DNA from 3 places in the Romboutsia sp. 1001285H_161024_C4 genome. Region 1 is predicted to be linked to each of the others. Evidence: riboswitches for the same ligand, from Rfam matches in the RefSeq annotation. Region 1 holds a riboswitch; each other region holds the start of a gene.
What was found. A riboswitch is a leader RNA that binds a small molecule or an ion and turns the genes downstream of it on or off. The one in region 1 is predicted to bind cyclic di-GMP.

Region 1 (3,268 bases):
CAAAAAGTATCTTAATTTAAGATATTTTTGAGATTTTTACTTTAAAGTAATACAATTATATTAATAATTAAGCTAATTTATTAAAGTTTTTTACCTAAACAAGCCATATAAATTACAAACTCATTTTCTCCATCTAAATCTAACATATTATCAATTATATCCTGATCATATATTCCGATAGCACAAGTCCCGTAATTAAGAGATTCTGATGCTATGTAAAGATTCTGGCAAACATGTCCAATATCTATAAGTATTTTCTTATGAGCAGTTATACTAAATCTATGTTCACTTCTATATGGAATACAACTCCAAGCAAACACAACGGCACTTTTAGATACGAAACCTTGAACAAAAGGTTGGTTTGGAGTTGCTTTATCTATTTCATCATCTATATTGCTTAAAGTCTTTATAAATAAAAGTTTATGTTCTAAAGGTAAATATCTGTAAACTCCACTCTTTAAACCATCAACATTATTTATTATTAAATATGTTTCAAATGGGTGAGTGCAACCAGCAGAAGGTACAGTTCTTAAGGCACTAAATTTATCTTTTACAGTTTGGATTCCTTGAGTAGCCCATAGTAAATACGAAAGTTCAGATAAATTTATTTTTTCATCACTATATTTTCTTATACTTCTTCTATCATTTATACAATCTAGTACGTTAGGTTTAACTAAAATGTCTTTGCTTACAGGAGGTAACTCTATTAAATTAGAATTTGAATCATATTCTTTTTGGAAAGAAGGAGCGGGTATTCCTTTTTGTTTATCCGTTTTTATCTGTTTTAGTATTTCAAAATCAGCTTTGAAAAATTCTCTGTTTTGTGCAATTTTATCCATAGATGTCTCCTTATTAAAATGTATAAATTTTTACACTTATTATACCATATATATAAATATAAGTGGAAAAAGCCTAAATGGTAAAAATTTCATATTAGAAGCTTAATTACAGATAAAAATTAATAAATATTTTTGTGTAGTAATAATTAATATTTGCTTTAATAGAATATATTCAAAAATATATTAAAATTATTTTAAATTAAAAAAAACTATTTTAATTTATAAAAAATTATGTATAATTAATATAGATGACTAAAAATTACATATTAGCAAACCTAGAGAAATCTAGCGACGCAAAGCTAAAGGGGCTAAGGTAAAATTAGACTATGCCAGCCAGTTGCCAAAGAATTGATATTCTTTGTTTTTATAGAGTTATCTTATGATATAATTGTAAGATTGTTTTATAATGTTTACTTTAGATGGCAACTACCCTTTATAAAGGGTAGTTTTTTATTTAATAAAAACAACTATAGCTCTATAGCAAGACTATATTTTGAAATTTGGGGTAAAATATTTAGTTATTGTAAATTCATATAATATAAGAGGGAGAATATTATGAAGAAAAAGATAGCATCAATATTGGCCATATCTGTTATAGCAACAAACAGCACACCTGCTTTAAATGTTTTTGCTAACGAAGTAATAAAGGAAAAAGCATTAGCGATAGAGGAACAAGTTTCTAAAAGTATGACAGTTAGTGATTTTAAAATTAAGAACAATCCTAACTTCGCTAAGTATAATGAACTTTATAGAGTTGAGATACAGTCTATAACAAACAATGGAAGAAGTTACCCAGGAACTAAGATAGAAAATGCTATAGATGGAAAACTTAATACACATTGGGAAACATACACTAGAAATACAAATGAATTTAAAAATGAAGTAATTGTGGAGTTTAAAGATATAGCCGAGATAAATAGATTAGCTTATGCTACAAGACAAGACGGGGCTAAAGGTAAAGGATATCCTACTAGTGCAGAGATATATGTTTCAGAGAGTGAAATAGGTGAAGATTTTAAACTAGCAGGAAAAATAGAAGGAAGTAAAGTTACAGGTGGAATGGTTGAATTTAAATTTGATACTGTAAGAGCAAAGAGAGTTAAATTCAAATTCGTAGAAGCACATGACGAGTGGGCAAGTGCCGCAGAGTTTTGGTTCTATAAAGAGGATAGAATTCTAGATAAGATGGAAAGATTATTTACTAATGCAAACATGAATGAAGTAAGTAAAGAGTTTGCAACTCCTGAAGCATTAAACACTTTAGAGAAAGAAACTGAAGGACATCCATTCCGCGATAGCTTTAAAGAATATATAGATAATGCAAGACTTGTTCTAGAGAACAAAGAGGTTAACTTTATTGAAACTAAAGTATCTAAGTTATTAGGGTATGGAACTGAAAACCAAAAAGCTTATGATGACAAGTTTATGTTAGGTAAAGACCACATCGTTAATACACAAGTAAATGGTGGAACTTACTCTACAACAAAAATAGAATATATGTATGATGGTGACCCTAATACACATTGGGAAACAAACAGAAGCAATGGTAATGGTTTCACTAATGAAGTGGTATTCACTTTTGATGAAATAGAACAACTTGATAGAATAGCATTATTACCTAGAAGCGGAAATCAAAAAGGATTTCCTACTAAGTATGAAATATATGCTTCAGAAACTTCTCAAGGGGATACATTCAAATTAGTTTCTAGCGGTACTGCAGAAGTTACTAAAGACTTCATGCAATTTAAATTTAACCCAACAAACTTTAAGAGACTGAAGTTTGTATTTAAAGAGTGCCATGAAAATAGACCATTCATATCAGAAGCTAGGTTCTATAAAGAAGATGCTTTATCAGAGAAAATGGATAAACTATTTACAGACAGTAATAAGAATACAGTAAACCCTGATTTTGGGACTTTAGAGAAACTTACTGCTTTAGAGAATGAAGCGAAGGCACATCCTTTATACAGTAAGTTCAAAGAAGATTTAGATGATGCTAAACTTGTATTAGAAGGTAACGAGGTAACTTATGCAGATGCTAAAGTTTCGAAGTTTAAAGCTTTTGGAACTCCAGAGTTAGCAGAGTATGATAAGACTTATAAGATAGATAATAGTCATATAAAGAATATAACTACTAACGGTAGACATTGGTCAAATCAAACTATAGATAAAGCTATAGATGGTGATCCTAACACTAATTGGCATTCTGATGCTAGAAATAGCGAAACTCATACAAACGAAGTTATAATGACTTTAGACCAAATAAGAACTTTAGATAGAATAGTATATTATTCTCCGAGAGATAGAGGTTTCGCAGAGAAGTTCGATATCTATACTTCTAAGACTAGTGAAGGAGACACATTTACTAAAGTAACTAGTGGTAGTGCTTCAAGAACTGGAGACTCTATATCTATAAAGTTTAATCCAAC
Region 2 (3,268 bases), on a different contig from region 1:
TCAAAGTCATATAGTGTTAACATATAATATTAAATGCTAATTATTACATATTGGTATTATATATTATGAAAACATATCACATAAATTTTTAATGGGTATAAACATTAATAGATTAAAAATTATTATGTGAAGTTACAAAGGAGGAAAAAATGAAGTTTAAAATAGAAAAGTATTTATTAAAGAAAACAGAAGAATTATCTTTTATAACTATAAAACATGGTGGAGAATTTAACTTAGAAGGTTACACTATACCTAAGGGTGGATTAGATGTACCTATAAAAAATGAGGTATTAGTTAAAGGAATAAAAGAAAAGACAGCACAAGATAAGATAAATACAATGTCTATAGCAGATGCTATGATATATATAATGGGTATTGATAGCCAATTTAAGTATAATGAAGAATACAGAAAATTTTTAGATGCTTTTATCAAAAAAGTAAATATAAATATAAAAGAATATATGGGCTATATGTCTAAAAAATACTTTGATATTGGTGAGATAACTGATTCGTTAATATACTTAAAAGCTATGATAAGTATGTATCCAAATGACATAGATGGATTATATCATTATTCAATAGTTTGCCAGGAACTAGCAAAGCAGTATCAAAAAGATATGGACAAAGAAGCTATGAATAAGTTTTTATTAGAAGCCTTAGAAAAGTTGGAAATGGTTATACAATTAGATGAAAACTTTGCTTTAGCTTACTATCATTTAGGATACCATTACTACAATCAAGGTCAATATTTAAAGGCTAGAGTTATATGGGAAGAAGCACAAAAATTAGGGTTAGATGCAGACTTAATGGCAGAGGTTCAAGAAAATATAGGAAAGATGGACTTTAAAGTTCAATATGAAGAAGGTTATAATTTAGTATTCCAAGGAAAATGTGAAGAAGGACTAGAAAAATTATTACCTCTTGAACAAGATCATCCTGATTGGTGGAACTTATTATTTATGATAGGATTAGCTTATAAAAATATGGGTGAATTTGAAGAAGCTAAGAAATATTTTGAAAAAATACTTATAACTAAACCACATCAAGTAGATACAATGGTTGAACTAGGCCTTTGTGAAGCTAGTATGTTCAATATAGATAAAGCTATAGAACACTTTGAACAAGCAGCTAAAATAAAAGAAGATCCAGAAATATTATGCAATTTAGGGATGGCATATCTAAACAAAGGTGATATAGATGATGCTATATATTATATAGAAAGAGCTTATGAATTAGATCCACAAGATGAAATTACAGTGGCATGTTTAAGAGAACTTGATAAATATAGATAAAAAATAAGTTAAAATTTACTATAAAAAATCTAAAATTGACTTTAACTAAATTAAAGGGTATAATAAATCACTGAGATTATATAATTATATTCAAAAGTTAAAATTAGGAGCGAAGAAGTATACCTTGTATATGGGCACTTGAGGTATATGGAGTTAATAGTGCAACCGACTATTCAGATAATATTTAAATATTATTCGAATAGTCTTTTTTATTTTAAGATACAAGTTTATTGATAAGACATTAATGAAAATTAAATGAAAGCTAACAATTTTATATAGCATAAATGCGAACAAATTAAAATAATTAAAAGGACATAAATACATATAAGCTAAAAATAGGAATGAAGAAGTATACCTTGTATATGGGCACTTGAGGTATATGGAGTTAATAGTGCAACCGACTATTCAGATAATAAATCATTATTATCTTGAATAGTCTTTTTTATTTTAAAATAAAAGTTTATTGATAAGACATTAATGAAAATCAAATGAAAGCTAACAATTTTATATAGCATAAATGCACACAAAGCAAAATTATTAAAAGGGCATAAATACATATAAGCTAAAAATAGGAATGAAGAAGTATACCTTGTATATGGGCACTTGAGGTATATGGAGTTAATAGTGCAACCGACTATTCAGATAATAAATCATCATTATCTTGAATAGTCTTTTTTATTTTAAAATAAAAAGATTTAAAAAGGGTGGTGAAATTTATTGAAAAATAAATACAAGTTAGGAAAAAAAATAATATCGATACTTACGTCAGTACTAATGGTTATAAATGTGTTAATTAATACACATTTTGCGTATGCTGAAGAAGTTAAGACAGATAATCAAGGGGATACAATAGAAGTATCTATAACATGTGATAAAAAAGAGATTGAGCCTGGAGAAAAATTGAATTTTAAACTAGAGTATAAGTCTAAATATGGTCCAGGGAGTATAAAACCAGGTGATACTATAGAATTTGAAATGCCTAGTTGGCTTGAAAGATTTAGCTTTAAATTCCCCCCAGAGCATTTTAAAAGTGTACAAATGGAAGGTAATAAAGTAGTAGCAACTTTTGGGGATGATGTTTATGATGCAATAGGAGGATATGTTAATGTATCAGCATATGCAGATAAAACGGAAGAAGTAGATAATCAGAAGATAGAGGTATGGGTTGATGGAAAACCAGTTACTAGCATAGAAATAGCTATAAAACCATCTAATGAAACAGAGCCTATAATAGATAGACAGATTCTTAAAACTATAAATAATTATGACCATGTAGATTCAGATGGAAATACGGTAGGAAATATATATTATCCAGTACTAGGAAAAACTCAACAATATAGAGTATATGTTAATGAGAAATTTTCAAATATATCAAATGCAGTATTAACAGATAATATGCCTGAAGGAATGGAGCTTATACCAAGTTCTGTAAATGTAATTAAAATAGAAAGAGATAGCGCAGAAACAGATGTCACAGATAGCTTAAATATAAGCAAATCATCTAATAGGCTTAGTATAAACTTTGGAAATATTAAAGATAAATATATTGTAACTTATAAGACAAAGATTACTCAAAATTTGAGTTCTTATAAGAATACAGCAGTATTTAATAAAAGCGATGGTAAGTTAAATAGTACTGTTATATTAAAACAAAAAAATGAAGCAAAAGATGTTATAAGTAAGTATAGTTATACCTCTGCTAAAAATTCAGAAGGTAAAAATGTAGCATCTATGAACGAAAATGTAAGATATAGAATAGATATTAATGAAAATAGGTCAAATCTTAAAAATGTAACTTTAAATGACTTTACACCTAAAGGAATGGAACTTTTAAAGGACAGTATAAGTATAGGTAAATACAATAAAGATGAAAGCTTTGAGTGGGTAACAGATCAATTTAAAGATAAAATAAACACTAATAATGGAAATTTAACTATAAATTTTGGAAACGTAGATGATTACTATATTGTTTGTTA
Region 3 (3,268 bases), on a different contig from region 1:
TATAATTGCAATCACTCCAACTATAATGGCTATTTTCTTTTCTTTTCTCATTTCCTTAAATTTTTCTTTTCTTGTTTTTATAAAATCTTTTATTTTTTCTATTATCTCTTTAAAATTCATCTATCTGCTCCTTATTAAGGAATTACAATTGCACTCTATTAATTTCTTGGTAAGCATCATATAACTTATTTCTAATCTCAATCATAAGTTGCACTGACATTTGAGATTCTTGTGCTGATAGCATAACATCATGCATAGAAACATCTTCACCTTTTATAAGCGCTTCTATCTTTTCATTTGAATTTATAATACTATCATTTACCTTACCTATAGCATTCTTTATAACATCTTCAAATTGCTTGTCTGGCTTTTCATTTCCTTTAACTTTATATGTAGTCTTATTATTAATAGCATTAGAGAATATATCAGAATTAATATTTATATTACTTATTCCTGTCATTTAACCACCTACTTTCTATCTACCTATCTCTAAAGCTTTAGATATCATATTTTTTTGAGCATTTAAAGTATCTACATTAGATTCATAAGCTCTCGATGCACTTATAAGATCTGACATTTCAGCTAATAAATCTACATTTGGATATTCTACATATCCATCTTTGTCTGCATCAGGATGATTCGGTTCATATATTTTTCTGAGAGGAGATTTATCTTCTTCAATCTTTTTTGTTTTAACTCCTAACATCCCTAATTTTTCATCATAATTTTCTTCAAAGGTAGCTACTTTTCTCCTATATGCTCCTCCATTTTTAGTTCTTGTAGTCTGCATATTAGCAACATTTGAAGATATTATATCCATTCTCATACGTTCTGCTGTCAGACCACTTGCACTAATTCTCATACCACTAAAAACACTCATTTATTTACCTCCCAGATATTATACTTTTTGTCATAGCGATTTTTATATTTGTAAGACTTACTAACGCATTATATTCTAATGTCGTAGCTGCTTGATTAACCTTCTCATGTTCAATATCAACGTTATTCCCATCTTCTCTGACCACAGATTCCTTATCAATCTTTAACTTTATACTAGGAATTTCTAGTTTATTCTTCAAAGTATCTTCGAAACTAACATACTTTCTTTTATACCCTGGAGTATTTATGTTAGCAATATTTTCTGCAATGGCATTACTCCTTAAATGTGTAGCATCTAATCCCATTTTCATTAAATTATAGATTTCCATATTACTCTCCTCCATTAATTTTATAAATCAAAAAACCACTCTCTAAAGAGTAATTTTGTATACTACATAGCATACTATCATTGCTAGAATTTGATTATTTTTTATATAAAATTAAATCAATATATTTATTATTTGTTTCCTTATATTTAATTTTTTTACTATTTTAATTATAAACTTTTACTTATTTTTTTCTATATAATTTATACTATTACATAATTTTTCCTATAATAAAAAATGTAAAATACATAATGAACTTTAATAATTTAATTGAATTATTAGATTTATTAAAATATTATTTCTTCAAAAAAAAATAACTCTAAAGAGAGTTATATAATATCAGCGTCGATAAATAGAGATGCATAATTTGGACACAAACAATCAAAATAATTTATATATTATTCATAATTCTCCAAAATTATAAACCTTATATATCGAAAACAAAAACACACAGTTTTTTGCAACTGGCTAGCATAGTTTCTACTTTAGCTCCTATAGTTTTGCGTCACTAGATTTCTCTAGCTTGCTATTTTGTTTTTCGTTCTTTTTTTACACTTTTCGACATTTTTTTCCATACACTAAATATTATAGTATAATTACCATTTAATCAAGTTTTTATTTGTATTTTCTTACTATTTTTTTTCAAACTAATATTAAAAATATATTTAAACTTATTGGTTAAATCGCAAAGTGTAATTTTATTTTATATTATACGGCTGATATAATTAGAACTTTATATTTTTTATTAAAATAATACAAATTATATATTAGATAACAAACTCTATAACACTAAAAATTTTTAACTTAAACATCCTTATTCAGATTAATTTATAAATATTATAAATTTAGATAATATTCCTATTTTTTTCAATTATGACTGTAGTTTTATTTATAAATTCAAAATATTAAAATTAGAAAATTTACTTTATTTATATCTATATTAGTTCCTAAAGATATTTTTGATATAAATATTGATTTAATACTCAATTATATTAATAAAATTTCTTATGATACTTATCTACCTTATTAATAAATCAAAGCTTATTATAGTAATAAAATGTATATTAAAGTTAGTTTTTACTTAGATAAATTTTATAACATTTGCAACATTAAAATTTATTCTTTCTTTAAAGAAAATTTAATATTGTGTTCATATAATATTATAAAAATTCATAATTTTGAAAAATGATTAAAGACTTTAGTAGTAATTTAACTACTTTTAATTTAGATTTATTTTATGAACTTATCGGGATATGTGTAAAACTATTAATTATTATAAATACTCTTATAGTTAAATTTATATACCTGTATTAATTAATACTTAATATTTTTAATAATAAAATACAAAAAGTCTTGTAAAAATAGTTACTTAATATAATAAGTTATTCATGACTTTTTGTATTTAATATCATTGTGAAATTTTAAAAATAATTATTTTCAATACACTGCTTTATATGTTTGTGAACTTGTTCTCCACAACTACCATCAATATTTGAAAGAACAGTATTTAGTGCATTAATTCTATTATCTTTTTTGTAATCTTTTTTATTGACTACTAAATCTATAAATTTATCTACAGTCATTTCATCTTCACCAACTATATAATTAGAAAATATATCAAATACTTTTTCATGATAGTATTCTCTGTTTAATTCTATGTCATATATTAAAACAGGTTTTCCTGTAGCCATATATTCAATTAATACAGAAGACCTATCTGTTATTAGTGCATCAGATATTTGAAAAGCTTCGTAATAACTAGGTGAATTATCAATAATTATATTTTCTGTATTTTTTGCTGAGCTTAATAACTCTTTATATCTTTTATAGCATTCTGGGGCTCTTGATTTAACATATGAAAGCTCTAGAGGGTGAGGTCTATATATTAATCCATAGTTTAAATCATTTCTAATTTTATTAAAGACTTCTTCAACTTCATCTAATACTTTATCTCTTCCATTTATAACTTTCATTAAGTTTGTAGTCCATAAAAATACCTTTTTACCTTTAAATTTATTTTTATAATATTCATTTGTAGTATTTGATTTTAGACTACTAACTAA

Region 2: another riboswitch for cyclic di-GMP. It lies ahead of I1959_RS11160 (SpaA isopeptide-forming pilin-related protein); the one in region 1 lies ahead of I1959_RS08620 (NPCBM/NEW2 domain-containing protein).
Region 3: another riboswitch for cyclic di-GMP. It lies ahead of I1959_RS01295 (flagellar basal body protein); the one in region 1 lies ahead of I1959_RS08620 (NPCBM/NEW2 domain-containing protein).

The regions. Positions count from the first base shown of each region.
Region 1 covers NZ_JADNAJ010000004.1:95,287-98,554, reverse strand. Annotated here, with positions in the region: gene I1959_RS08625 (SagB/ThcOx family dehydrogenase) at 81-839, opposite strand; cyclic di-GMP riboswitch class I at 1,098-1,184, shown strand; gene I1959_RS08620 (NPCBM/NEW2 domain-containing protein) at 1,395-3,268, shown strand, end outside.
Region 2 covers NZ_JADNAJ010000006.1:88,465-91,732, reverse strand. Annotated here, with positions in the region: gene I1959_RS11170 (B12-binding domain-containing radical SAM protein) at 1-27, shown strand, start outside; gene I1959_RS11165 (tetratricopeptide repeat protein) at 150-1,292, shown strand; cyclic di-GMP riboswitch class II at 1,389-1,471, shown strand; cyclic di-GMP riboswitch class II at 1,621-1,704, shown strand; cyclic di-GMP riboswitch class II at 1,854-1,937, shown strand; gene I1959_RS11160 (SpaA isopeptide-forming pilin-related protein) at 2,010-3,268, shown strand, end outside.
Region 3 covers NZ_JADNAJ010000001.1:244,553-247,820, reverse strand. Annotated here, with positions in the region: gene fliF (flagellar basal-body MS-ring/collar protein FliF) at 1-120, opposite strand, end outside; gene fliE (flagellar hook-basal body complex protein FliE) at 143-460, opposite strand; gene flgC (flagellar basal body rod protein FlgC) at 476-880, opposite strand; gene I1959_RS01295 (flagellar basal body protein) at 885-1,208, opposite strand; cyclic di-GMP riboswitch class I at 1,662-1,743, opposite strand; gene I1959_RS01290 (CDP-glycerol glycerophosphotransferase family protein) at 2,627-3,268, opposite strand, start outside.